Regions from separate parts of the Paenibacillus sp. FSL K6-2441 genome, predicted to be linked through region 2. Evidence: riboswitches for the same ligand, from Rfam matches in the RefSeq annotation. Region 2 holds a riboswitch; each other region holds the start of a gene.
The links. Region 2 has a riboswitch for thiamine pyrophosphate ahead of NSQ80_RS02775 (ABC transporter substrate-binding protein). Riboswitches for the same ligand answer to the same signal wherever they lie in the genome.
Positions count from the first base shown of each region.

Region 1: another riboswitch for thiamine pyrophosphate. It lies ahead of tenA (thiaminase II); the one in region 2 lies ahead of NSQ80_RS02775 (ABC transporter substrate-binding protein).
Region 3: another riboswitch for thiamine pyrophosphate. It lies ahead of NSQ80_RS14530 (thiamine phosphate synthase); the one in region 2 lies ahead of NSQ80_RS02775 (ABC transporter substrate-binding protein).
Region 4: another riboswitch for thiamine pyrophosphate. It lies ahead of NSQ80_RS16550 (ECF transporter S component); the one in region 2 lies ahead of NSQ80_RS02775 (ABC transporter substrate-binding protein).

Region 1 is NZ_CP150174.1:2,647,593-2,654,796, reverse strand. Features, by position in the region: gene NSQ80_RS12090 (AraC family transcriptional regulator) at 542-1,501, opposite strand; gene NSQ80_RS12085 (alpha-mannosidase) at 1,645-4,779, shown strand; gene NSQ80_RS12080 (hypothetical protein) at 4,803-4,925, opposite strand; gene NSQ80_RS12075 (hypothetical protein) at 5,039-5,341, opposite strand; TPP riboswitch at 5,572-5,675, shown strand; gene tenA (thiaminase II) at 5,831-6,517, shown strand; gene thiM (hydroxyethylthiazole kinase) at 6,583-7,204, shown strand, end outside.
Region 2 is NZ_CP150174.1:659,429-666,632, reverse strand. Features, by position in the region: gene NSQ80_RS02795 (beta-propeller fold lactonase family protein) at 1-1,163, opposite strand, end outside; gene NSQ80_RS02790 (cytochrome c biogenesis protein CcdC) at 1,315-1,806, shown strand; gene NSQ80_RS02785 (cold-shock protein) at 1,997-2,218, opposite strand; gene NSQ80_RS02780 (cold-shock protein) at 2,391-2,591, opposite strand; TPP riboswitch at 2,898-3,007, shown strand; gene NSQ80_RS02775 (ABC transporter substrate-binding protein) at 3,196-4,233, shown strand; gene NSQ80_RS02770 (MTH1187 family thiamine-binding protein) at 4,291-4,584, shown strand; gene NSQ80_RS02765 (ABC transporter permease) at 4,581-5,351, shown strand; gene NSQ80_RS02760 (ABC transporter ATP-binding protein) at 5,381-6,196, shown strand; gene NSQ80_RS02755 (hypothetical protein) at 6,216-6,551, opposite strand; gene NSQ80_RS02750 (HD domain-containing phosphohydrolase) at 6,577-7,197, opposite strand.
Region 3 is NZ_CP150174.1:3,159,355-3,166,558, reverse strand. Features, by position in the region: gene NSQ80_RS14560 (AraC family transcriptional regulator) at 1-739, opposite strand, end outside; gene NSQ80_RS14555 (membrane protein) at 894-1,937, shown strand; gene NSQ80_RS14550 (helix-turn-helix transcriptional regulator) at 2,126-2,917, shown strand; gene thiH (2-iminoacetate synthase ThiH) at 2,986-4,101, opposite strand; gene NSQ80_RS14540 (thiazole synthase) at 4,105-4,884, opposite strand; gene thiS (sulfur carrier protein ThiS) at 4,889-5,092, opposite strand; gene NSQ80_RS14530 (thiamine phosphate synthase) at 5,098-5,742, opposite strand; TPP riboswitch at 5,857-5,959, opposite strand; gene NSQ80_RS14525 (aromatic acid exporter family protein) at 6,181-7,104, shown strand.
Region 4 is NZ_CP150174.1:3,594,160-3,601,363, forward strand. Features, by position in the region: gene NSQ80_RS16530 (glycosyltransferase family 4 protein) at 1-103, opposite strand, end outside; gene NSQ80_RS16535 (YheC/YheD family protein) at 328-1,425, shown strand; gene NSQ80_RS16540 (energy-coupling factor transporter transmembrane component T) at 1,522-2,325, opposite strand; gene NSQ80_RS16545 (ABC transporter ATP-binding protein) at 2,322-3,947, opposite strand; gene NSQ80_RS16550 (ECF transporter S component) at 3,947-4,552, opposite strand; TPP riboswitch at 4,661-4,772, opposite strand; gene asd (archaetidylserine decarboxylase) at 4,954-5,751, shown strand; gene NSQ80_RS16560 (hypothetical protein) at 5,794-6,729, opposite strand; gene NSQ80_RS16565 (AraC family transcriptional regulator) at 6,939-7,204, opposite strand, start outside.

The sequences.
Region 1 (7,204 bases), 2.0 Mb from region 2:
TAACTTCTTGCTCCCAAGTGAGCAAGGACCGCTTCTTCGGAAGCGGTCTTTTTTTGCTTTTTTTGCGTCAGCTGGTGAGCAATCTACTCGAAAAATCGAATACAATTCGCTCGTTCTGCTGGTTTCAGCCGAAATATATATGAAATTTCGTGTTTATTGGGGCATCAGGAGGGTGGAAGGCGCGATTCTGTATGAAATTTCGAATACATTTATAAGTCACACTATCCTCATCCAAGAGAAGTTACTTCCCCACCATCCCGGTTACTTCTACCGCGACCTAAGAAAAGTTACTCAACAACAGCACTGGTACCTCGCACGCGCCTCAGGTCCAGATTATCATCAACTATTTCTCACCGCCTCACAAAACTAACGCCAGACAACAAACTTCATACCGCGGTCTATGGAACTCACACTATACATCTTTCGGACCAACACGGCGGACGATAGCACACGCACACGTTTTCAGCATCAGTTACTTCATCATGGTCATGTTATCCGTAGCTTCCTTGGCGCATTTTTTAACACGCTTAACACGCTGGAATTAGCCCGACCGGTTGAAATGCTGCTTGCGATAGGTGAGTGGGCTGACGCCGTATTTCTTCTTAAACGCTTTGCTGAAGTAGTAAATGTCAGGGAAACCGGCTTGTTCGGCGACTTCTTTGATCAGCAGGGAAGGCTGCTGCAACAGTTCGCAGGCTTTGGCCAGCCGGATCCGGTTCATCTCCTCGATCAGGGTTCGGCCGGTTTTTTGCTTATATACGCGGGACAGATGGCCGTAGCTCATATGCAGCGATGCGGCTAGTGCTTCCACATTCAGACGCTCCCCGCGAAAATCCTCCAGGTACACCTCCACCTTACGAAGCAAGGCGTCCCGGGCTTGCGCAGGCTCCGAAGCTGATGCGCCGGTCTCATGTGCGGCGGTCACGCCGGACAAGACCTCCAGCAGTTGTACGAGCAGCAGCCTGAGATAAAAAGGCGACCGCCCATGTTCAGCCTCGGCAAACAGCTGAATGAGCAGCGACCGAATGCCGTAATCGTCCCGGTAGGCCCCCGGAGGCCAATCCTTCAACCGATTCAGCCGCAGGAGAAAGCTGTCGTTCGCCGGCTTTGCTGCGCTATTTTCCGCTAAATCGTCCGCTGCTTCTGTCGCAGTCTCTTCCTCTGCCGCGCCTGGAATTGGCCGAAACCGCCACCGCAAACAAATGCCCTCATGGGGATCTTCCCGAGAGTAGTCGTGCGCATGGGTCATCCCCGGAGGGATCAAAAAAAATTCGTCCGCATACACCATCACGTCCTGGTCGATAAATCGTGTTTGCATACGGCCGGACAAGACATAGTTGAATTCATACCAAGTGTGGGCGTGGGGAGGGCATTTGCCTGAACCCCCGGTTTGTTCTATCACGATATCGACCCAGTCCACCACCGCATCGCCAACCGCGATTTCACCACAGATTTTGTTCAGTGCAGGCACCAGTTCGTTACGCCATTTTTTCAAATCCATGAGCTGCTGCTCCTTTGTTCGATTTGACTCCATCATATCATAATAGGACAAAAATTGATGAGGATAAGTAATTTACTTCGCCGGGGGAGAACCGGAAAATGAGGGGGAAGGCTAACTCATATTCAGGGGAGGTACCCGATACGATGTTCTGGACGGAGGAGAAATTAAACGCACGGATTCGCGAGCTGGAGGGGTATCGATACCGCGATGCCCGGCCGATCGAGGCGTTTCGCGCGCAAGTGGATGAGGAAGGGCGCATCGGCGCCAGACCGCCCAAGGAGGGGCCGTGGTCCACAATGCAGACAGGAGAACGCTGGGAAGGCCGCGATCTTTATTTATGGCTGGAGACGGACGTCGAGCTTCCGGCCGAATGGAAAGGGCGCAAGATCGTTGGCGTGTTTGACTTCGGCAAAACGGGAGGCGGAAACAACTCCGGGTTTGAATCGCTTCTGTATGTCAACGGCGAACCGTTCCAAGGCGTGGATATGAATCACCAGGAGCTATTTTTCCCGGACGAGGCTTCCGGTACGAAGGTGAAGCTGCAGTTCCGCTTATGGTCCGGTCTGGAGGGCGGCGGGAAACCGCAGGTACAGGAGCACCGGATCAAGCGGGCGGAGATCGCGTGGCTGGACGGAACGGTGGACCGTCTGTACTATACGGCCCGTGCGGTCATGCAGACGGTGGAGGTATTGCCGGCGAACGCGCCGGAGCGGACGGATTTGTTGACGGCGCTGGATCGCGCTTTCCTGCGAATCGATTGGTCCTATCCGGGATCGGAGGCGTTTTATGCGTCGCTGACGGAAGCGGAGGAGCAATTAACCCAGGCGGTGGCGGGAATGAAGAAAACGTCGCCGGTGACGGTGCAATGCATCGGGCATACGCATATCGATGTCGCCTGGTTGTGGCGGCTGAAGCATACACGGGAAAAAGCAGCCCGCAGCTTCAGCACCGTACTGCGACTGATGGAGATGTTCCCGGAATACGTGTTCCTGCAAACGCAGCCGCAGCTATACGAATATCTGAAGCAGGATTACCCGGAGCTCTATGAACAGATCAAGGAACGGGTCAAAGAAGGACGCTGGGAAGCGGCCGGCGGCATGTGGCTGGAGGCGGACTGCAATTTGACGAGCGGGGAATCGCTGGTGCGGCAGCTGCTGTATGGGACGCGGTTTTTGCGCGAGGAATTTGGCCAGGAATGCACCTATCTGTGGCTGCCGGACGTCTTTGGCTACAGCTGGGCCTTGCCGCAGATTTTACGCAAGTCGGGTATTCACACGTTCATGACAACAAAAATCAGCTGGAACCAGTACAACCGCATGCCGCATGATACGTTTTGGTGGCGCGGCATCGACGGCAGTGAGGTGCTGACCCACTTCATCACCACGCCGCAGGACGGAAATTTCTGGTGGTACACCTACAACGGGCAGATCGAGGCGTCCAGCGTGCAAGGCATCTGGGAGGCTTACCGCGATAAAGAAGTGAACAAGGAACTCTTGCTCTCTTACGGATACGGCGATGGCGGCGGCGGCGTAAACCGCGAGCACTTGGAGCTGCGTCGGCGCCTCGACGAGATGCCGGGTCTGCCGCGTGTGACGACCGGAAGGGCGGACGATTTTTTTGCGAAGCTGCATGAGACAGTGGAAGCAGCGGATCGTTACGTCCATACGTGGGACGGCGAGTTGTACCTGGAGTACCACCGGGGAACCTATACCAGCCAGGCGTACAATAAAAAAATGAACCGGAAGCTGGAGCTGCTGTCCCGGGACGCCGAATGGCTGCTTAGCTTGCAGGCGTTGCTTGCGGGCTGCGGAAACTGGGAGGCCTATCCGAAGGCCAAGCTGGACGAAAGCTGGAAAACGATCCTGCGCAACCAGTTCCACGACATCATCCCGGGCTCGTCCATTCCAGAGGTATACCGCGACTCCAAGGAGGAGTATGCCCAAGCTGAATCGCTGCTGGAGTCGTGCCGGGAGCAGGCCATTCAAGCCTTGACGAGCGATGCGGGGGATACGTATACCGTGTGGAATCCGTCCTCTTGGCCGTTTACCGGACTGGTTGCCTTGGAAGGTCAAGACACAGACACGGGAACACAGTGGATTCAAGCGGATGGGCAAGAACTGCAATCCGAATTCGACGGGACGACCGTGTGGGTACGCGTGGAGAACGTGCCGCCGCTTGGCTTTGTAACGATCCAACGTAAGAAGGACGGGCAAGCAAATAACGCGGTGACAAGCGAACCGTTTAAAGCGCGGCCAAACGGGATTGAAACTCCGATTTATAACATTGAGTGGAACGACCGCGGGCAGCTGATCTCCATCTTCGACCGCGTCGCTGGCCGTGAAGTGCTGGCTTCCGGCGAACAGGGCAACGTGCTGCAGGTGTTTGAGGATAAGCCCAAAATGTTTGAGGCTTGGGACATCGATGTGTTCTATCAGGAGAAGCAGCGCGAGGTTGAGCAACTCCAAGAATGCAAGGTCGTTACCGGTACGCTGCGGGCTGTCGTCACATTTACCTGGACGTACATGAGCTCGACGATTCGCCAGCAGATGATTCTGTATGCCGATAACCGGCGGATCGATTTCCGGACTTGGGTGGATTGGCAGGAACGTCAGCAGCTGCTGAAGGTTGCTTTTCCAGTGGACATTCGGGCGACGGAAGCGACTTACGACATTCAGTATGGCAATGTGAAGCGCCCAACGCATTGGAACACGTCGTGGGATTTCGCCCGCTTCGAAACGGTCGGGCATCAATGGGTGGATTTGTCGGAGCGCGGCTATGGGGTTAGTCTGCTGAATGATTGCAAGTACGGGCATGACATTAAGGATCATGTGATACGCCTGTCGCTGCTGAAATCGGCAACGTACCCAGACCCGCAGGCGGATCGCGGCGAGCATGAATTTACGTATGCGCTGTATCCGCATGAGGGGGATTGGTCCGAAGGCGGTACCGTGCAGGCGGCAGCGCTCCTGAATCAACCGGTATACGCTACGCCAGGTACGGCTCATACTCCGTCGTTCTCCTTGCTTCAAACGAGCGGCAGTGCGGATGTCGTCATCGATGCGGTGAAAAAAGCGGAAGACGACGATAGCGTGATCGTCCGTTTCCATGAATATAAGGGCGGCCGGGGCCGCGTCCGGTTACACGTCGGAGTGCCCGTGGCGTCCTGGCAGGAAACCGACCTGATGGAACGTCCGGCCGGAGAGCTGTCCTCCGCAGATACGATTGAGCTGACAGTGACGCCTTATGAAATCAAGACGATTCGTCTTCAGTTGAAATAAAGATGGGCGAAACGGGCGCCTCCTCAGTTGTCGGAAGTGGGGGCGCCTGTTAGCGTTTCAATATCGTTGGAACCATAGAAAAATAAAACCACCAGAATAATGATCACAATCAATTCGGAAAAACCTTCGCCGTCAAATTGACCCATGTGGCAAACCCCCGTAATCGTAATTAAGTTCAAAGCGTACAATCTCCATTTGGCGTCCGCTGAAATGAACAGGCATTTGGAGCAACTCCGGCTTACGACAACGAACGCCAGCATTAGGAGGAACTGTCCGCTTTTTTCTTCATGGCATTAATGATGTCGTTGATGGTGAGATCCCCGTTTTCATTGAGGAAATTCAGCAGTTTATCGGCGTTCGCGTCGCTGCTGATCGTTTTGTACTCGCCAACCAAGGAGACGAACATGGTCGCGTTTCGGTATAACTGGACGGAATCCACGCGTAGTTTGCCGGAGAGCAGCAGCGCAGCTACGGTGTATTCCGGGGTTTTAGGCCGGAAGCCGCCTTTTTTGCCGTTTTTCTTGCTGGAAGACGAGGACTTGTTCTTTCCGGCTGAGTTCATGGCTTTACCTTCCTTAACTTGATGGAGTCCAGTTGCTTGTCATGGGGAACAGGTCGAACCGATCCCGAAATCGATCCTAAATCGATTCCTAGGAGTGCCCTGTTATTTATGCTATGCAACCGCGCGGGGTTGGTGTAGACGAAGAGACGCAAACGATCCACCTATTCCACCATCTGGACGGGATTGACAATCCAGGCAGGGACCGGTAGAGTAATAATTGAATTGCATAGGAAATCCACTAGGGGCGCCGTCATCGGCTGAGACAAGAGATCATCTTGGACCCTTTGAACCTGATCTAGTTCATACTAGCGTAGGAAAGTGGAGCCGGCCCCAAGTGACATGCGCTTAGGCTGCCATGAGTATATCGGTATGCCTAGGGTTCATCCAGCCGCTCCCTCTACGGAGCGGCTTTTTTGCGTGCTCTGGCAGCTCGGTTTGCCGTTGTCCTCTCAGAGGATTTCCTTGCCAAAATTTGTGGAGGTGGAGAAGTTGGGATTTTCTCAAGAGTTGCGTAGGAAGGCGGACGGAATTTATCAAGCGATATTTGATCATCCCTTTGTCAGAGGTATTGCGGAAGGCCGGTTACAGAAAGAACAGCTCATTCATTACGTCAAGCAAGATTTTGAGTATCTGAATGCTTACATGCGAATTTACGGGATCGCGATTTCCAAGTGCCAGACCCGCGAGGAGATTGCGTTGTTCAATCAACAGATCGATTTCATTTTAAACAGTGAGATTCATCCGCATCACAATTTTTGCCGGGTGGCCGGGGTGAAATTTGAAGATTTGCAAGGCTTTCCGCTAGCCCCTTCGGCTCATCATTATATCCGTCATATGCTGACGGTGGCCCACGAAGGAAGTTTGGGAGAAATATACGCCGTGCTCCTGCCTTGTCCGTGGACTTATCTGGAGATTGGCAAGAAGCTGTTGGAGGAAGTGCAGCCGACGCCGGAGCATCCGTACTATGAGTGGATCACTTTTTACGGTCAACGGGCAGGAGGCGTCACAGAGAAGTTCATGCGGGCGTTGGACCAATGGGCGGAAACCGCCAATGCGGCGGAGCGTCAACGCATGACCGAGCATTTTTTGCAGAGCTGCCAGCTCGAATATCTCTTCTGGGATATGGCGTATCGGTTGGAAGATTGGCCGGTTGCGGTGCCGGTGCTTCAGCTGTAACTCCGCGCCGATTCGCTATCCATCCATGCCCAAAGCCAAATGATCGAAAGAGAGGTTGAACTTATATGAGTTTGCTGGAAAAAGAGCTATCCGAAGTGCTGCAAAAGGTGCAAAATACGAAACCGCTCGTTCATAACATCACGAACGTGGTTGTCACGAATTTTACGGCGAACGGCTTGTACGCGCTTGGCGCGTCGCCGGTCATGGCGTATGCGCCGGAGGAGGTGGCCGATATGGCCAAGATCGCCGGCGCGCTTGTCCTTAACATCGGCACGTTGTCGACGCCGCAGGTGGAGGCGATGATCCTTGCCGGCCAGTCGGCGAACGCCCACGGCGTGCCGGTGCTGCTTGACCCGGTGGGCGCGGGAGCTACCGCCTTCCGGACCGAGTCGGCGCTGAGCATCCTGCGCGAGGTGAAGGTGTCGCTCGTGCGCGGCAACGCGGCGGAGATCGCCCATCTCGTCGGGGAATCCCGCGAGATCAAGGGCGTCGACGCCGGCGACACCGCGAGCGCCGAGGCGGCCGAGCTCGCGGTGCGGGCCGCGCGGGCGCTGAACACGGTCGTGGCGATCACCGGCCGTGAAGATGTCATCACCGACGGGCTGCAGTGCCGGATCGTGAGCGGCGGCGACGCGCTGCTCACCCAGGTGACCGGCACGGGCTGCCTGCTGACGTCGGTGTTGGGGG
Region 2 (7,204 bases):
CTGACGTGCTGGATCGCCTCAAGCCGCCCCTCCACCGGATCGAAAGTATATGCCGTCATCGTATTGTTCAACTCGTTCATGCCGTAAGCAAACCGTTCCGACGGATGGAGCACGAAATGCCGTGGACCTGTCCCCGGCGGCAAATGGGTTACCCCGTGCTTTACTAGCCGTCCGCACTCCAACCGATAGATCACTATCTGGTCGGTTCCCAGGTCGGAGACGAAGGCGAACCGTCCATCATGGCTAGGCACAATGCTGTGAGCATGAGCCGATTCCTGGCGCTCCTGGTTTACACTACTTCCCTCATGGCGGATCAGGGCCGTCATTTCCCCTAACGACCCATCCGCTTCCAGTGCAAAGGCATTCACATGCCCGCTGGAATAGTTGGCGACCAGCAAAAACGGATCCCGCCCACATTTCAAAGCCAGATGGCACGGGTCGGCCCCATGCGTTGCCCGTTCGCTGTGCAACATCGTCAGCTTCCCATCCTTAGGATCAACCGCAAATCCAGCAACCTGCCCTTCGGTCTGTTCACTTACCGCATACAATCGCATACCCTTCGCATCGAAGGTCACAAAGGAAGGGTTGGTGAGGCCCGCAGTCTCGTGGATAACCCGCATCTCGCCGGTATCCCTCTGCAGCTCGCAGAGATAAATTCCGGGCTCCCCGCGATCAGCATAAGAACCCACAAAAAAGTGCCAATTCGGTCCAGCTTCCTTGCTCACCGATTTCTCTTCCTTCTCTTTCTCAAATTCATCCAGCATCTGCTTCACTTCAGACAACGGAAGCCGATCAAAAAACATCTCCACCTGTTTCTCTGCCCCGCTGTAGATCTGGTTCATCACGGCAGGGATGTTCGAGGAGATATTACAGGAAGAGTGCTCGCTGCCGGAACACCAGTTGGGATGCAGCGATCCTTGAGCGAAGATGCGGTACAAATCGCCGAGAGTAACCTGCGAAAGCTCGCACTTTAGCAAGTACCCGCCGCGGGCCCCTTCCTTCGTCGTCACCAGGTCGTGGCGGCGAAGCAGGCTGAGCACCTTACGTACACGGGCCGGATGGGTCGCGACGCTGCAGGCGATCTGTTCGCTATTGGCCATGCGATCCTCCTTGGAATCTAAATACAACAAGCAATGGACGGCGACCGTTAATTCGCTATTCATCTTCCTTCTTCCCCTTCCCTTACCAAGTTTGAAACAAGTGCAGACGAGTATGTTATAATGTTCTCGCGAATCGCTATTCGCTAGTCACTTTATTCCATTTCGCTAAATACTCAATATATACATACTATATACTTACAGAAAGGGAACCTCTATGAACCTAATGAATCCCTCTTATATGCAAGCCGCCTTTACCGTTGGTGCGATGGCCATGGCCGTCGCTGTTCTGTTTATCCGTCTGAAAGCCAGTCGTCGGCCTGTCACGGTGAAGAAAATCATCATTCCCCCGCTAGGAATGGCAACCGGCCTCTTCATGTTTGTTGTGCCGGAAACGCACATTCCTCTCCTGTGGGGCGTAATCGCCTTCGCTTTCGGTTGGCTCCTGTTCTCCTATCCGTTGATTCGGACAACCAAGTTCGAGAACATCGGCGGCGAAATTTACGCGGAACGTTCCCGCAGCTTTATCTTTATCCTGATTGGACTGCTTGTCGTCCGTCTCTTGCTGCATGAGGCCGTAGAACAATACGTCTCCGTCATGCAAACCGCGGCGCTGTTCTTCCTGCTCGCTTACGGCATGATTATTCGCTGGCGGCTGTATATGCTCAAGCAATACCGGGCAATGACCGGGAATACCGCCTCCTCATGATTCACGAAACCGTTGCAGCACCTCAAACATATTAAATTTTCTATATAGATGCAATCCTTTTATGGAGATTTTATTTTTGCATCACTTTCCAATCTATCACCCGGATGAATACAACAACAGCCGTACTCGCATGAAGCGAATACGGCTGTTGTTGCTCACCGCGCTCTCCGATTCCGGCAGCAGCTTTCGCCTATGCCTTCTTGGACGACGATCTTTGATCGGAGCTTGGATTGCTCAGTTGAGGGAGCATGCGCATCCCCATGACCATCTCGGACGAGCAGAGCGGACATACGGGGCTATATTCAAAGGTGAAATTGTCCCGCATCCACCCGTTGCAGTCATCGCTAGTGCAGGTCCATACCGGCGTATTTTCCTCAGGAATTTCCTCTAACGTCTTTTTACGGTAGTTCATAAATTCCCCTCCTCTTCAAGGTGAACGTTCCAACCAGGTGAATCGATGTAATTGTTGCAGCTTTATATGTACCATCAGAAGCGGACTTCTGAAAAATTAACCTCATGAATGATCTTCGCGAAGAAAAACTGCCCTTAATGCGAGCACGCATTAAGAGCAGTTCCTAACTAACTTACAGTTTTACAACGTTCTCGGCTTGCGGGCCGCGGTTGCCTTGAACCACGTTGAATTGTACGCGTTGGCCTTCGTCGAGGGTTTTGAAGCCTTCGCCGGTGATTGCGCTGAAATGAACGAATACGTCATTTCCGCCTTCCACTTCGATGAAGCCAAAACCTTTCTCAGCGTTAAACCATTTCACTGTTCCGGTTTCCATGGGGAATACCTCCTGTTTCAAGATTAACATGATTCATTTTTTTAACAGAAGTCGCTCAATAAAGGCTGACCCTTATTGAACATGCACCACTTGTATAAAAAAAATTCACACATTGAAAAAAGTTCCAGTTTTATAAAGTGACACCCTTTTCAATGCGTGAATGATATCCTCTTTCAAAACCATGATTTGAACTCATTATATCCTTTTGCCAGATAAAAAGCAAATCCCCTGGTTTTTGCAAGCTGGTCCGGAAAGACTGGACAAATCCAGTTGGCGAAAACTATAATGACAGATGTAATCTGCAGTCATATTGTTCAGGGGTGCTGGAATTGGCCGGCTGAGAGTGTATCCCTCCAAGATACTGACCCTTCAACCTGATCTGGATAATGCCAGCGTAGGGAGCCATACCATGGTGATGAACTTATTCTACATGTCATTTCCATTGCCTATTGCGTCCCGGATCCGGGACGTTTTTTTGTATCCGGAAGTTGGAAGTTACGCTTAAGGACGCACATCCAGGGTTATACCAAGAACAAGCTGCGGAAATCTACACCAACGAAGGAGAGTAGAAGTCGTGAAAGTTCAAGTACGTACCGCACTGGCCATGTTTCTCAGTTGCTTGCTGCTGATATTGTCCGCCTGCGGCGGAGCGAATGGGAACAGCGCCGGGAAGGCGAAAGCCGGAAACCCAAGCGGGCAAAATACCGAAGCCGCCGCACCAAATCAAGGTTCTAACACAGAGCTGCAAGATGTTAAAGTCGTGCTCGACTGGAGCCCGAATACGAACCACACCGGGCTTTACGTCGCCAAGGATCAAGGCTATTTCGCCGAGGAAGGGCTGAATGTGGACATCCTCTTGCCCGGTTCCGGCGGTGCTGAGGCGATGGTTGCCTCCGGAGAGGTGCCGTTTGGCGTCAGCGTGCAGGAGAACGTAACGCAAAGCCGGATCCAAGGCGTCCCGCTCGTCTCGATTGCCGCGATCATTCAGCACAATACGTCCGGCTTCGCTGCCCCCGTAGACAAGAATATTAAATCGCCTAAAGACTTCGAAGGCAAAGCCTACGGCGGCTGGGGCTCTCCGGTGGAACAAGCGGTGATCCAATCGATCATGGACCTGCAAGGCGCTGATGTCAACAAGGTGAAATTCGTTAATATCGGGGATGCCGATTATTTTACGGCGGTGAAGCGGGATATTGATTTTGCCTGGATTTTCTACGCCTGGACAGGCATTGAGGCCGAGCTGCGGGGCGAGCCGATCGACATGCTGTATGTCAAGGATTTCTCCGAGAAGCTGGACTACTACACCCCGGTACTCGTGACAAACGAGAAGACGATCAAGGACAACCCCGAGCTGGTAAAGGCTTTTATGCGGGCCGTGTCTAAAGGTTACAATTATGCGATCGACCATCCGGAAGAAGCGGCGCAGATCCTGTTGAAAGCCGTACCGGAGCTCGACAAGGACCTGGTGGTGGCCAGTCAAAAATGGCTGAGCCCGAAATACAAGGACGATGCTCCGCGCTGGGGCGAGCAGAAGAAAGAAGTGTGGCAGAACTACTCCGATTGGATGTTTGAGCGCAAGCTGCTGGAAAAACCGCTTGACGTAGATGCCGCTTTTACCAACGAGTTTTTGCCAAGCGAATAATTTACTATACTTTAACCCAATGATGCCAAATCCCTATTCGAAAGGATGAACCCACCCATGCCAAACGCGTTATTAAGCATTCAGATCATTCCGAAGACACCCAACGGCGAAGACGTCATTCCCTATGTAGACCGGGCCATTGAAGTGATTCAAGCATCCGGGGTCAAATATCAGGTGAACCCCCTGGAGACGACCATGGAGGGGGATCTCGACGAGCTGCTGGCCATCGTGAAGAAAATGAACGAAGCCGTCATTGAGTTCGGCAGTACGGGCATCATTTCGCAAATTAAAATTTCGTACAATCCCAAAGGCGTCAGCATGGATAAGCTGATTGAAAAATATCGGCCATGAATCTCCGCAGCCTTTGGCACAGCATCTGGCCGCCCCTCGTGGCGGTCATCTTGTTTTTGCTGATCTGGCAGGGCGCTACCGCCTGGTTCCACATCGAGAAGTGGATTCTCCCCAGCCCGGTGGATATCGGTCGTGAAGCGGCTGCCGGTGCGGCCAGCTTAGGGGAACACACGGCGGCGACGCTGCGGCTGATGCTTATCGGCTTTGCCATCGGGACGCTCGTAGGCTTGCTGACGGCGTTTGTCCTGCATTATGTCCCGTTTCTGAAGGCGTCGCTATATCCGCTGATCATCCTAAGTCAAAACGTGCCAACCATTGCGCTGGCGCCGCTGCTGATGATCTGGTTTGGATTTGGCATCCTGCCGAAGATTATCGTCATTACGCTCGTCTGCTTCTTCCCTGTCGCCGTGGCGGCCATGGACGGACTGAGCCGCACGGATCGGGCGATGCTCGATTATATGCGAATGATCGGTGCGTCCAAGGCGGATATTTTCCGCAAGCTGGAGGTGCCCTACGCGATCCCTTCGATCATGTCCGGGGTGAAAATCGCCGCAACATACAGCGTCATGGGGGCGGTCATTGCCGAGTGGATCGGCGCGGACAAGGGCATCGGCTACTATATGATGCTGCAGAAGGCGTCGTTCCGCACGGATAAGATCTTTGTCGCCATCGCCATCATCGTGGCGATCAGCCTCGCGATGTTCGCCTGCGTCGCTTTGTTGGAAAAATGGCTTGTCCGCTATAAACCGGCGAACGACCGGAGATAGGGCAGCTTACGGAAAGGAAGGCTTGGTTCATGAGCGAAGCATCAACGCATAGAGATAACGCCATCCCCGCGCTGGAGGTCCGGCAGATCCATAAAACGTTCCGCGACCGACGCCGGGAGGTCCCGGTCCTTCAAGACATTTCGCTGCGGGTGCCGGCCGGCGAATTCGTGTCGATCATCGGCCCATCCGGCTGCGGCAAAAGCACGCTGTTTCACGTCATCGGCGGCCTGACTGCGCCGGATCAAGGCGAAGTGCTCCTTCAGGGACGCCCAGTCACCGGCCAGCGCGGACATATCAGTTACGTGCCGCAGCAGCCGGCGTTATTCCCTTGGCGGACGATCGAGGAGAACGTCGTGCTGGCGCAGGAAATCGCCGAGGCCGGAAGCCGGAGCTCCCGTGCGGACATCCAGCACTGGCTCCAAAAAGCCGGGTTAAGCGGGTTTGAACGGGCTTATCCCCATATGTTATCCGGCGGCATGCAGCAGCGAGCTTCGTTCCTGCGGGGCCTGCTCGCCCCCCAGGAAGTGATGTGCCTGGACGAGCCGTTTAGTGCGCTGGACGCCTTAACGCGCAGCGAAATGCAGCGCTGGCTGCTGGACATTTGGGAAGAGAATAAGCGCTCCGTCCTGATGATTACGCACAGCATCGAGGAGGCACTGATGCTCTCGGACACGATTGTTTTATTTTCAAACCGGCCAGCCCGTGTGCTGCATACCATTCAGGTGCCGTTTCCCCGGCCGCGGCGCGAGGAAATGACGGAGGATCCCGATTTTATGCGATTAAAACGGGAGATTGCGGCCATGATGGCGGCGGAACAACGCAAAACAGCAGCAGGAGGAGTCTGAATCAGACTTCCTCCTGCTGCTAGAAATCCATCGCAACCTCAGTAACCTCCACCTGATCCACATCCAGCATCAGTTCGACCCATCGTTGCAGATGCTTGGCTTCCCCTGCAAAGGCGATCAGCCAGGTCACCGATTCGATGGATTCTAAAGGTTCCGCCGGATCTGAGAGATTCGGCGTCCGGTCCAGCACCTGCTCATAGGCGCTTAACTTCATGTCAATCAGCCGGAATCGCTCCAGCTTCTGTGTACAATCGGGAATTAAGGTCACGCGCAGGTAGAGCAAAGTCCTCCCTGTCCGGTTGGCTTCCTCCAGTTCCTCCGGAGTAACGGGACGGCTCCAGGACCTTTTTTCCATGTCCATTCCCCCTGATATCCGCTGATTACATAATGGAGTAAATATTCAGCATTTCATCGGAAAGCTCCATTAACGCATCCACTACTTCCGGATCGAATTGGGTCTCACGATGTTGGTGCAATTCCAGCTTGGCTTCAGCCATAGTCAGCTTCCGTTCCCGGTAATGCCGGTCCGATGTCATCGAATCGAAGGCGTCAACCACCGCGCAAATTCTCGCCTTATAGGGGATTTGTTTCCCCTTCAGCCCATCCGGGTACCCCGCCCCGTCCCAACGCTCATGATGCCAGCGGACGATATCCGCAATGCCCGGTCCAAACGCAGGATCCGCTTCTACCAGCTCTGCCCCGATGACCGGATGCAGCTTAATGATCCTCCACTGTATCTCCGTCAGCGGCTCCCGCTGCTCAATGATCGCGCGGGGGATCATCGTTTTGCCGATATCATGCATAAAGCACCCGCGGACCAGCATGTCCTTCTCAGCTCCGGTGATCTTCAGCGGCTCGGCGATTTTCTCTGCCAGCATAGCAACCCGTATACTATGGTGATAGGTTTCCGGATGTTTGCGCACCAGCAGGTTAAACCACTTCACGGCTTCCGGGCTATAGTCCATGTACCAATCGTCGACGAACTCATTAAAAACAGTCAACCGTTCT
Region 3 (7,204 bases), 2.2 Mb from region 2:
ACTCCAGAGCGATTTCCATAATACTGAGATCGCTGGTCAGCAGCTGATGTTCGGCGCTTAGGACGCGAACCGTGTTGAGATAAGTTTTGAAATTCATGCCGATGGCGGCTTTGAAGGAACGGCTGAAATGGGAGGGCTCCATGGAAAAACGTTTCGCCATCACCTTCACGTTTAATTCCTCCCGGTAATGGTCCTCGATATAGGACAAAATTTGCTGCATCCGCGCCCGGCGGGACTCGTACTTCTCCTTGGTGGTACGGTCCATCGGCAGCGTGTCCACCGCCCTTTGCAGACTGCCGCACAGCTTTAAGATGCCGGCTTTCAGCAGCAGGGGATAGCCAGGTTTCTTTTCGTCTTTTTCCCGAATTAGCTCGTCCAGGATCGTTTTCACTGTTTCGAGCCCCGGAGTACCTGCCGGAATAAAAGGTGAGGCGAAGCGAAAGTCGGACGGCCAGCTTTTTGTCATCGTGATCCACTCCGGTTTGCAGATCAGAATGATAATTTCCGACTCCAACTCTCGGCTGTCAAAATAGTGGATATCGTTGCTGCCGCAGATAACCATGTCGCCTTGCCGAAGCAGGCGGATTTCTTCATTAACCCCAATCCGGATGGTGCCGGAGAGGACATAAATAAACTCGATTTCAGCATGGAAATGAGGATAAAACGTAATGTTCGTGCTCTGGTAGATATCCATCGGAAGCTCGGGATCCAATTTCCAATTTTGATAGAACGATTTCACTTTTAGATCCCTCCGTGTCGTTAAAATCACATTCCCTCCTAAATGTACTGCATTTTGGCGGGAGATTCCTCTTTTTTGTTTCAAGAATAGATGGAAGAGCTTGGACATAGGATGAAATTGGGAGAATTCAAAAAATGGAAATGAAGGTGGCAATATGAATGATCGATGGGTCAAAATATTTCAAATTGCCGTTACCTACATCGGTACGGTGGTCGGCGCCGGTTTTGCTTCGGGACAATCGATTATGCAATTTTTTACCCTTTATGGCTCGGTTGGCGCCGCAGGGATTATCATTTCGACGTTGCTCTTCATGTGGTTGGGGACGAAAATGATGATCTATGCCCATCGAATACAAGCATTTTCTTACCAGGAATTTAATGATCATCTGTTTGGCCGCCTGTTCGGCAAGGTTGCCAACTTCCTGACCCTGCTGATCCTGCTGGGGGTTACCGCCGTAATGCTATCCGGTACCGGTTCGATCTTTGCCGAGCAGCTTCAGCTGCCTTATCAACTCGGGATCATCGTGAGTATCGTCTTGAGCTATCTGGTGATGACAAAGGGGATGAACGGTATCGTGGTTGTGAATGTGCTGGTTGTGCCGATGATTCTTCTATTTACGAGCTTGATTGCGTTCCGCGCGATTGAGCCGGAAGGTCTGTTCGGGATCAACGGCTTCCAGCTGCAACAACTGGAAAGTTACAAGTGGGTGCTGAGCCCATTTGTGTATGCTGCCCTCAACTTTGCTTTTATCCAGGCTGTGTTGATTCCGCTGGGGAGCGAGGTTCAGGAGGAGAGTACATTAAAATGGGGCGGCTTTTGGGGTGGTATCGGGCTTGGCTCTATGCTGTTGATTTACCATATTGCTTTGAATTCCCGGATGCCTGAAATGCTTAGTTACGAGATTCCGATGGCGGTCATCGTCCGCGACCTCGGCCCGTTTCTGCATGTGCTGTTTCTGTTAGTGCTCTATGGCGAGATATTTACGACCCTGATCGGCAATGTCTTTGGCGTCACGCGACAGCTGCAAAGCCTCTATCAGGTGCCCAAAAACATGACCATGCTGATCATCTTAGTTGCTTGCTTTGTGATTAGCCAGGCTGGTTTTGCTTCCTTATTAACATACCTGTACCCCATGTTTGGATATATTGGGATGCTGCTGCTTATTTTATTGGCGTTCCGGCGGTTGCCTCTTCGTTAAGCTTCCTGTTTCCATGTGCTGCTGAAAATATCACGGAACCGATTTCCCGGCTCGTTTATACTTAGGAAAATCGACTATTTCCCGAGCAATAAAGCTGGTATTTAGCGATTCGCAACCTGTAGTTGACAGATTGCCAACTTCGCTTGGTCGATCGGTGACGGAGGAGCAGCTATGATGGAGGCGGGGTGATGAAGAATATGGATTTTGCAGATAAGCTGCAGAACTATCGGAGACAAAAAGGAATGTCCCAGGAAAAACTGGCGGAAGCGATCGGCGTATCACGCCAAGCGGTTTCGAAGTGGGAGTCGGGTCAGTCATACCCGGAAACGGATAAACTGATCGCATTATGCGAATTGTTTGAGGTTAGCATGGATCATTTGGTCCGGGGAGTGCCAACGGAAAAAAGGGAGCTTCCTCCGGAATCAAATGGATCGGCGATGTTCCGCTATCGATATCACTATGAATATAAAAGTGAAAGAACCTGGTTTGGCGTACCGCTTCTGCACATCAATGTGGGGCGCGGGATGTACGTGGCCAAAGGGATCATCGCGATCGGCAATATTTCCATCGGCGCTGTCTCCCTGGGGCTCATTGCGCTTGGCGGTTTAAGTCTGGGTGTGTTGGCGGCGGGGGTGATAAGTCTGGCTGCGATTGCCTTAGCCTTGATTCTGGCGTTGGGCGGCTTTGCGGCCGGTTTCATCGCAGCTGGAGGGGCCGCTGTTGGTGTGTTGGCTTTTGGCGGATTCGCCGTGGGCGTGTATTCCTTTGGCGGCCTAGCGATCGCATCGAGGATTGCCGTCGGAGGTTATGCCAGCGGGCACATCGCCATTGGTGATGCTGTACGCGGAACTTATTCAATGGCGATCCCAGACGGCGAATTTACCCACGTTCAGGCCGAACAGGTGAGGGCTTTGATCAACCAGGAATACCCAAAGATGTGGAAACCGCTGACAGAATGGATCGTTTCATTATTCCATTGATAGGATAAGTAGATGAGCCGGACATTTCCCTAGATATTAGGGAGGGTCCGGCTCGATTGATGTTCGCCCTAGCTTTCAGTTGGGACTAAGATATCCCAGTCTTTAAACACAGGCTGCAGTCCGTTTTGATAGAGCATTTCCCGGATTTCGGCTACGCTACGCTCATCGGATATTTGAAACTGCGGGGTGCCTCCGCCTTGGGAATGGCCCCCAACTGCCGTGGATACGCCGGCTGACATCTTGGTAACGCCAAGGTGAACCAGCCTGTCGCGTAATCGGGCAGGCTCCCGGCTGGATAAGGTGATCCCGGCCCGCGGCAGAAAGAGACGGTAGACGAGCATCACCTGTACCAAAGCCCGATCGGTCACCTGGGCATCCGGTTCGTAATCTCCGAGAAAAGGGCGGAAGCGCGGAATCGATAAGCTGATCTCACAACCTGGATACTTGGTTTGCAAATAATCCGCGTGCATGGCGGCAAAGAAGGCTTCCTGTCTCCAATCGTACAAGCCAAGTAATGCCCCGATATTCACGGCCCGGTAACCTGCAGCACATCCGCGTTCCGGGGCATCCAGCCGATTTCGATAATTGCGCTTGGGGCCTTTGATATGGAGCTTGGCATAGGTTTCCCGGTGGTAGACCTCTTGGAATACCGTCAGGCTGTCTACGCCTGCCGCAGCTAGCTCCTGATATTCGGAGACAGACAGCGGGTTCACCTCAATGCCGATGGATGAAAAATAATTGCGCAGCACCTTCACGCAGTCTCTTAAGTATTCGACCGGGGAATCTTTGCGGGATTCACCGGTTAACAGCAGGATATGACGGATCCCGGTTGCCGCAATCGCTTCAGCTTCCCGTTCGACCTCTTGCATGTCTAATTTTTTTCGCGGAAAATCATAGATCGAACTAAAGCTGCAATACTCACAGTGGTTCACACAATAATCGGACACATACATCGGGGTAAACAATTGGATTACGTTCCCGAACTGGCTTTGGGTGATCTGCTGTGCCCGTTGGGCCATCTCCTCCAAATGTCGATCAGCCGCTGGTGACAGCAAGGCTAGCAGATCCTCCGCATCAAGCTTAGGCTTGCTAAGCGCCCGCCTTACATCTGCATCGCTGTAACCTTGAAGCCGCTGTGGAAAGGGGAAGCCTTCCCAGGATTGGATTTTGTCATAGAAGCTCATCCCTTAGGCCTCCACTTCATCCAGAAATCCGGTTAGCGGGGAAGAGGCTACCGCGTTTTGCTCCACCGGTCCCAGCCCGGCCAAATGAGCTAGTCTGCCGGCCACTACGGCTGCGCGGAACGCTTCGGCCATCCCCAGCGGATCACGGGCGGTCGCAATCGCTGTGTTCAAGAGGACCGCCGCCGCTCCCATTTCCATCGCTTCCGCCGCCTCAGACGGCTTACCGATGCCGGCGTCAACGATCACCGGCAGGCCTGCTTCCTCGATCAGGATCTGAATCAGTTCCTTCGTCCGCAGACCGCGGTTACTGCCAATCGGTGAACCGAGCGGCATGACGGCAGCGGCTCCTGCATCCCTTAGCCGGAGAGCAGCCGACAAATCCGGGCTCATATAAGGAAGGACAACGAACCCTTCTGCGGCCAATACCTCGGTTGCTTTAATGGTTTCCACGTTGTCTGGCAGCAAATAACGTTGATCCTGGATGACCTCCAGTTTAATCCAATTGCCCATATCCGCCGCTCTGGCCAGCCTTGCGATGCGGATTGCTTCTTCTGCGTTGCGGGCACCGGAAGTGTTCGGCAGCAGCGTCATATGTGGAGGAATATGATGCAGCAGATTTTCCTCCTCCCAATCGGGATTCACTCTTCTTAAAGCGACAGTGATGACTTCTGCTCCTGAACGTTCGATCACTTCGGGAATTAAGGTGTTGCGGTTATATTTGCCAGTACCGATAAAGAGACGGCTGGACAACGCCTTGCCGCCTATATGGAATAAGTCCTGCATAGGATCAACCTCCCCCAACAAAATGGACTAGCTCAATACGATCCCCATCCGATAACGGGGTCACGTCATAGTCTTCCTTTCGTACAACTGTACCGTTTAGTTCAACCAACAGCTTTCGGTCCTTCCATGGGGGCTCTGCTAATAAATCGGCCAGTGTGACACAGCTTTCGTTGATCGTCGTCTCTTTCCCATTCAGACGAACCTGCACGTGGTTCACCTCCTTTCCAGCCAAGCTGCTTGCATCGCCTTGCGGTAAGCTTGGGCTTCTTCTGCCGGGTCCGGTGCATGAAACAACCTTGTCATGACGGCAATCCCTTGAGCGCCGCAGCGGATGATCTCTCCCGCTTGATCCGGTCGGATGCCTCCAATGGCGATCATCGGAACCGGGCAAGCCTTCGCCGTAGCAGTTAATGCCGCCAGCCCTCTGCCGGGAAGTCCGGGTTTGCTGGAGGTATCGTACACATGTCCGAACAGGCAATAATCCGCTCCATCTACGGCGGCCTGCACTGTTTCTTCCACCGAATGAACCGACCTGCCCAAGCGCATCCCGCTGGCTAACGGACGAGCGGAGTCCACCGGAAGACTATGGCCGGCTAAGTGGACATTCACTGCCCGCGCGGCCAAGGCCACGTCCAGCCGATCGTTCACGACAATTTTGTTCAGCGGAATGCCTGATTCGAACATTTGTTGAATGATCTCCAGCTGACCTTTCGCGGTGAGCTGCTTATCCCGCACATGAATGTAATCCAAGTAGGGAAGGGCCTTGAGGGATACCCTGAGCAGTTCGGATACGTGGATGGGAGAGATGGAGATCAGATGCAGTTCGGGTGCGGTTAGCGTTAATTTTTGGCTCGTCATATTCATCCCCTCTCAGGTTAGAAATCCAATGCAAAAAAGCCCCCTCCGTAAGGAGGGGGCTAAGTTCAGCAACAGAATGTATAAGCCTAAATAGACCTATTTTCCGGTTCATGTATGCTTTACTCTCCACTTCCCTACGCAGGTCTTAACCCGTTCAGGTTCAAAGGGTCCGAATCTTTCGATTCATCTCAGCCTTGCGGCTCCCCTAGTGTCGATCGATTTAGAATTGTCATGTTTACTATACACGGGGATCCAGATAATTACAACCGTTGAATTGGATTGGTGTTAAGCTGCCTGCTTTAAGCCGTTTCCAAGAAGTTTTCATGAAAATGTCACGATTTATCGCAAAAATAGCCGTTTTGTGATGTTTAATTAAATTGAAGCGAATTAAAAACATCCTCTATAATACGGTCGGAGCTTGATTGGGGAGTGATGAGATTGAAATGGACGATTGGTTTACGCAATCTCAAGACAGGGCTAGCCATCTGTTTGTGTGTGATCGTTGCAGCGTTATTGCGCCTGGAGTATCCTTTTTACGCCGCGATCGCAACGATCATTTCCATGGAAAATTCGGTCACCAACTCATTTACGGCCGGGAAACATCGGACGATGGGGACGTTTGTTGGGGCGATCGTGGGTGCAGGTTTCGCCATGATTGAGCCTGGGAACGCGGTGTATTGCGCGTTAGGCGTCATCGTCGTGATCTATGTCTGCAATTTGCTGAAATGGAATAAGTCGATATCCATCGGGTGTATCGTTTTTTTAGCCATTATGTTAAATCTTCAGCCGGGTGAAAGTCCGATTTTTTATGGGATTAACCGGATCACGGACACACTGGTTGGTATTGCTGTTGCTGTGATCGTCAATTTGGTCGTCTTCCCCCCTAAGCATGAGGCCGATTTGGAAAAGGCGCGGAAAGCCGTCGCTAAGCGGATGGCCGATTTATTCGGGCAGATCACGACGTGCCGGGAAGTCGTCGATTTGGAGAGTTTTCGTGCGGAGCTAAGTTGCCTGGAGAAATATTATCAGCTTTGCAAAGAGGAATTCCATCTGACTCGAGATCTCAGCGAATCGATGGAGCACATCGGCAAAGAAATTGAATCCTATCGCCATATCTATGAGCATTTGGTGATTTTGCAGCAGCTGCTTGCCGAGCATCGACTGTTGCTGGTCGAGGCCGATCATGAACGGAGCGACTCAGCAGAGGTAGGAAACCGTAGTGAAGAGCAGCAGTACAAGATCGAAACCGTCTATGAGTACCACGCGGATTGGATATACGCTGAGCTGCAGAAGCTGGGATTACCGCTTCCGATTAAGGAGCGGGGTCGTTTCCAGACGAAAGCGGAGCTTAAAATATCGTAACGTGGGTATGGTGCCTACGATTTTCTAACGAACAGGTAGAAAGGGGATGTCCCAAGAGCCGTTAAAGGCTTCTGGGGCATCCCTGCTTTTTTAAGCAAAA
Region 4 (7,204 bases), 1.7 Mb from region 2:
CATGAGGGAGCATTCGTTCCAGCACCCTCTTCACTGGACGGTGTTTTCCTGATGCAGCCGCAAGGGCGTCAGGCGCGATCACCGCGACTTTTTCCCGATCCATGTGAAGTCCCCCTCCTTACCGTTTCGCTTGCATTCGATATCCTAAATATACGAAAACCTCCCGGCAATTGTGACACCTTCTTGGAAGATGAGCCTAATTTGCCAAAGGCGACGATCCATCCGCAGTTCGCCCGAAAACAGGCGGCTGTCGCAGCACAGTCGTCCACGCTAATGAACCGGGACAACATACACTGAAGGAAGACGCACGGGAAGGAGGAAACCCACTTGAGTCAGGACACTATCGGAATCCTGCTGAATTCCAGCATGTACCGAGGGATCCCCACGCGCAGAACCGGCCAAGAGTGGATCACAGGGTATGAAGAAGCGGCGCGGGAATATGGATTAACCCCCGTTTTCTTGCGTCTTGCTGGCATCGATCCGGCAGGGGCCAGATGTGTCGCGTATGTTTATAATGGCATCGAATACGTAGAGCAACAGCTGCCCTTGCCTGCGGTGATCCATAACCGAGCGTTATACCCCAGACTCGCAGCTCGAAAAAAACTCCAATCCCTGAATGCCCGGGGCATCACGATCTTTAATACGACCAACCGTTATGGAAAAGACTTCATCCACCGCTTGCTTTGGGGCGCTCCTCACTTGCGGCCGTACCTTCCGGCGGCGATGCCGTTAAACTCCGGCAACTTGCGGAAAATGATGTCCCGCCATAGTGACCTCATCCTAAAGCCGATCCGCGGCTCCGTTGGCCATGGCGTAATGCGATTGCGATATATGCCGTCGTCAGGGTGGGAACTCACTTATGCTTCGCCACTAGGCAAGCAGCAATGGAGGACGGTTCGACTGCACCGGGGACAACTGCCGCCCTGGGCCCGGCGCATGCTACGGCGTACGCCGTATCTCGTGCAAGAGCGTATTCCGCTGGCGGAATACGAGCAGCGCCCCATCGATCTGCGGATCACCGTCCAGCGGGGCGGCGGAGGCGATTGGAGCGTGACCGGGCGCTTCGCCAAAGTCGCTGCTGCAGGCAGCTTTGTGTGCAACCTCGCCAGAGGCGGCGAAGCCCTTCCCGCTGAGGAACTGCTGGCCAAAGCGCTCCCGGAGCGGATCGTCCCGGCGGCCCTTGCTCACGTCAATGAGCTTGCCCTGACCATCTCCCGCTATCTGGGCAACCGTCTCCCGCATCTCGCCGACCTGGGGCTGGACATTGGCTTAACCGCAAGCGGGAAGCCTTACTTTATCGAATGCAATGGGCGTGACCAGCGTTACGGCTTTCGAAAAGCCGGATTGCTGGATGCTTGGAAGGATTCGTATCGTCAGCCGATGGCTTACGCCCGTTATTTGTTAGACCAATCGGACCGGGCCTAGCCAAATGACCAAAGCCCAAAAAAAGGGCAGATTCCTCTCCACAGAGCAGGCTGCAAACCGCCTCCGGAAGGAATCATGCCCTTTCGTTTCATAGATTTAATGATAACGGACATCCGCAATGTGAAATGGCGGGTACAAGACCGCCAGCAAGTAAGCTGCAGCCGCAAACAAGGCGATGAGCAGCAATGTCAGCACATCGTACCGGGAATAGGAAGTCGGGTAATAATACGTGCGCGGCCGATTCCCGTCGAACGCTTTCGCTTCCATGGCGACAGCAACGCGATGGGCCCGCCGGATGCTCTGGGATAGCAGCGGCACAGCATACAGCTTCGCATGCGCGACAAGGCCGGGCAGTCCGCGCGGACGGCGAACGCCGCGGATCAGCAGCGCATTGCGTCGGACAAGCAGCTCCTCCCAGACCATGGGAAGTAGCCGGACCGAGGCCATAAAGCTGTAGGCGTATTTTGGCGGCAGCTTCGCCTGCTGCATCAGCGCGTAAAACAAGGCGACCGAAGGAGTCGTCAACACGAACAACAGCCCTTCGGCGGCAAAGGCCACCGCTTTAAACCCGATATGAATCCCCCGGTAAAAGCTTTCTTCGGAGATGCGGAACAATCCCCACGACCACCAAATTTCCGTCCCTTTGCCAAACAGAATCATCGTCGCCGCTGAGGAGGCAAAAATCAGTGCAAAGGGGAACAGAAGCAAGGCGACTTTCCAGGGCTCATATCCGCTGAACAGGAACAGCAGGAACGTAAACAAGATCGCCTGATAAAAAATAAAATCGAGCCGGTGCGTAAATAACGTCAGCAGAAACAGCAGGATCATCAACGCCAGCTTGGCGGCCGGATTCGCCTGGTGCAGCCAAGTCCGCCGCTTCGGGGTCAGAAAACGTCTCATCTTGATATCACCGCCTCTGGACCGGAACTCCCGTGTTGTTTGATTTTCGCGGAGGTGGTATCCGCTCCCCGTCCGGCCGATCCATTTGATCCAGGTGACTCACCGGCACCTGCCGGAGATCGATCCACCCGCCGGGTCAACCGCTGCGACGTTAGCCGTCCGTCCCGCACCTCCCAATGCTGGGTGGCCACCTGCTCCGCAATCCGCTCTTCATGGGTAACCATAAGAATCGCCGTCCCGCGCCGGCGCAACGCCTCGCATAGCTGCAGGATGGCGAACGTGTTCGCCGCATCCTGGCCGAAGGTCGGCTCATCTAGCAACAGCAGCCGTTGCTCGCGCACCGCAGCCGCAGCCACGCTAAGACGCCGCTTCTGGCCCAGCGACAACTGGTAAGGATGCCGCATCTCCAAGCCGGTTAGACCAAACTGCTCCAGATACGCCGTCACCCGACGGTTCAGCGCATCGTCGCCAAGTCCGTCCTCCCTCAGCGAGAAGGCGACTTCGTCCACCACCCGATCGGCGACAAACTGAAACTCCGGATTCTGGAACACAAATCCGATCTCACGAGCGGTCGACTCCAGCATTCGTCTGCGGGCACGGCGGCTGAGCTTCCCTGTCTCGATCCGCTTTCCCTGCAGCACGAATGCTCCCTCTGATGGCAACAAGCCGATCAGGCTGAGCAACAGCGAGCTTTTCCCAGCACCGTTAGGTCCTGTGATCGCAATCCAATCCCCGGGATACACGGCGGCTTGCCCGACTTCAATCACCGGCCGCCCTTGCCGGAACCCGCAAAAATCGGTCAGTTCCACGGCGGCAGGTCCATCCAATCGCCGTTCATCTTTCACCGGCTCTAGCAATCGACGGCCGGCTTCGGTGGCAAAATACGCCTCCCAGACGCCGGGATACCAGATCCCAAACTCAATGAGCTCGGAACGGTACGTGTCAAACACTACGTCCGGTGCCCCCTCGCCCAGCACCTGCCCGTCCGGTCCAAACAACACGACGCGGTCAACGAGCCCCAGTGCCGTCAACTCCTCGATCCGGTGCTCCACGATAATCAAGGTGCGATCCTCGGCCACCTTGGCGATCGCTTGCCAGATTTGCTCGCGGCCCTGCGGGTCCAGCAAAGCCGAAGGCTCATCCAGCAGCAGCACCTCCGGATCGCCAAGCAGCACCGATGCGAGCGCCAACCGTTGCTTCATCCCTTGGGACAGCGAATCGATCGGCACATGGATCTCAGGCAGGTCCAGGCCCACCTTGGCCAATGCGGCCTGCATCCGCGCGGGCATATCCTGCTTCGGCACGCCTAAATTTTCTAAGGCAAAAGCCAACTCCTCATCCACATAAGGCATACAAAACTGCGTATCCGGATCCTGGAACAGAAAGCGCCACGACGAGGGAAGCTGCTGCGCGGACGTGCGCATCGGAATCTCTACCAAGTCTGGAATGATGCCGCTCAGCACCTGGAGCAGCGTCGATTTGCCGCATCCGCTGGGACCCAGCAGCAGCACATGCTCCCCGCGCCGCACCGAGAAATCCAAATCCTTAAACACAAACCGGTCTTCACCCGGGAACTTGAGCCGCAGCTCCCGGACCTCAGCTGCCGTCGTTTCCTTCCGCATCAGTCATTCAACGCCGCATAGTCTTTCGGATCAACCGGTCGCAGCAGCGTCGTAACCCCTGTCGCCTCTACGGCCTTCACAACGGCATAAGCGAAGTACCCGCAGATCAGCGCCGAGCTGACGGCCCGCATCGCATATTTGGCGGTCAAGAGCCATGGCTCGTAATCCTGCACATATCCGTAGAAGAAATCCGGGATAACCGAACCCACGGCAGCTCCGATCCCGGCTAATGCAGCAACGGAGCCGGAAAATTTCCGATACCGGAACGCAGCGAACACCAGCTCCGCCCCTAAGCCTTGCAGCACGCTGTAAAGAATCAGCTGAACTCCCCATTCGCTGCCGAACAAAATTTCCACATGGGCCGCAGCGACCTCCGCGATCAACGCCACCCCCGGTTTGCGGATCAGCAAGAACACCAGCGTTGCAGCCAGGAACCACATTCCGTACACCAGTTCATCGGCCTGGAAGAACAGGGGGGAGAACAAATTGTACACCGAGCTCCAGAAGTGATACACCACGCCCAGCACCAACGAAACCAACACCATCACCAGCACATCGCTTAGCTTGAGGCCACGCCCCGTTCTTTTTTGAACAACCTCCGACATCTTCATCTCTCCTCTTGATCATTTGGTTTAAATCCTCGCATCGTAAAAAAAACCGCCTGAATAAGCTCAGACGGCGGTCAGGTCACGGGGGCGCACATAGGCACAAAAAGTCCCGGACGATCGATTCTCTACGCTGGCATTATCCAGATCAGATTAACGGTCCGCGGCGCAATATGCCGCTATCTCAGCCTGATTCGCTCAAGCCCCCGTATCCCTATGCGATTGATATAAACATACACCAACTCCGCCCAGGCATCAAGCCTAAATTTGTACAAATCTGTAAACTAGGAGTTACCCGTCCTGTATTGATTTCGGCCTGATTCTGTGTCAAGATAAGCGGAAGTGGCAACGAATTCATCAATACCAATGCAGCATTACTGGACAGACTAGGAGGATGCGATTTGGCCGCGACATGGATGAAATGGATGACAGAGCTCTCCTCCCGGAAATGGTTATCCCGGTTGATGGGCAAGTTCTCCCATTCGGGGGTTAGCCGAGCAATGATCCCTTTTTACGCAAAATCGTATGGCATTCCGCTGCATGAAGCGGAGAAGGAGCTTCGGGAATATCGCACGTTAAACGAGTTCTTCACCCGCAAATTAAAGCCGGGCATGCGCCCGCTGCACGCGGAGCCGGGAGTGATGATCAGTCCAGTGGACGCGCTGATTACGTTTATGGGCGAGGTGCAATCCGGCACGATCTTGAACGTCAAAGGACAGGATTATTCCTTGGAAGCGCTGCTGGACGGCTCCCCTCGTGTAGAATTGTACAAACACGGTTACGCCTTTGTTCTTTATCTGAGTCCTACCGATTATCACCGGATTCACGCACCCGTGACGGGCAAGAAGCTGGAATGCGAGCACATCAAAGGCCGGGTCTACCCGGTGAACGATTTTGGCATGCGCCATATGAAGAAGGTGTTGTGCCGAAACGAACGCTTGATCACTTACATTTCCCACGACTATGGGGAAATCGCCCTCGTGAAGGTCGGCGCGATGAACGTGAGCAGCATCCAGTACACCGACCCTTCGGCAAAATCCTGGGAGCAAGGCGACGACCTGGCTTATTTCGAGTTTGGATCCACCGTCGTTCTGCTCACCCAGAACGGCACCTTCACCCCATTGCCTGAACTTGCGCCCGGACAGAAGGTACGGATGGGCGAAGCGCTGGGCCGGTTTAACTCCGCAAAACCAAGCTAATTCAGTGATCATCGCCCGCCGGCTTCGGCCGGCTCTTCCCCTTTATTGCACCGTAATGCTGCCGATGGAAGTCTCCAGCGCGACCAACGGCCCTCCGCCGCCCCGCTCGCTTCGTCCCTTCGCGGCTCCAATGACTTCGCCCAGTTCGCTGGACGTTTCGAGATCGCAGGCTAACGACGGATCAAGCGTTGCCGTGATGCTGCCAACATCGGTGATGGCTTGAAGCTGACCGCCCGTATCCAGCGTGAGAATATCTAGATTGATGCTGCCGGTGGCTGTACGGATCGATGAATCCCCGGACAGACGGGCATCCTCGACCCGAATCGACCCGACCTCTCCCTTCAGCCGGTAGGTTCCCGTAAGCCCGCTCGCCGCGATCTCCCCGACATGGTTCGTGACTTCAAACTCCTGAATCCCGGCAGGGACCTCAACGACATAATCGATGCGGAATTCGGTAAAATGCAGCTCCTTCTGCGCCCAATCCCATAAATTTTGGTCCGGCGCGCCTTTGGCGTGCACGCGCACCTGAGCCGTATTGCCCTGAGAGGTGACGGTCACCTCGCTCTGTTCAAACAACGTATCCAGCTTCTCCTTACGTGCCGGCAGATCCGCGGCCTGGATGGTCGCTTTCACCACGATCTGATCGGACGTGCCTTCCTTCAACTCAAGACGCCCTACGGCATTCTCCAGCTGCAGCTTGCTGGCGTTGCCGATGGCTTCGCTTGTCGAAAGGTCATGCGAGCGTCCCGTGAACGTCAAATCGTCCTTCCACTCGTCTGCGGCCAGCGCCACCGACTGCTGCACGGATGCCGCGGTCTCGCTAATCGATTGGCTTATCGAATCAACGGTATTCCCCAAGGTCTGCCCCCATTGCTGCTGCAGCGTTTCATTTTCCGCCGGACCGCAACCTGAAGCCAGGGCCAGAAGTACGGCCGATGCCGCCAGCCATGCGATTTGGGATGTACGTTTCTTTCGCATTTTCGTCCTCCTTCTATTTCCATCTATCCTGAGCTTATATCAAGGTTCCCGTGAACCACCACAGGCGCGGGACCGGTTTGCTCCCTAGACTTTGGTCAAGGAGACGGTTCGCAGGGCAAGCGGAAAAACCGCCGAGCATGAAGCCCGGCGGTCGATAAATGAAGCTTATTTAACTTTAGGGTGGGTTGGGTTAGATTAGAGTAGCCTGCTTAGCGGATTTCGGACGGGCTTTTTCCCGTATATTGTTTGAACTGGCGACTGAAGAAGAAGATATCCCGATACCCCAGCGCATCCGCAACCTCGGTCACATTCATGCCGGCATGCAGGAGCAAATGCTGCGCCCGGTCGATCCTTGACTTGATGATGTAAGACTGCACGGACATCCCGATAATTTCCTTGAATTTAATCGAGAAATAGCGCGGGGATAAGCCCGCCCGGGCAGCCAAATCCTGCACTTTGTGGGGAAGTCCGGGAT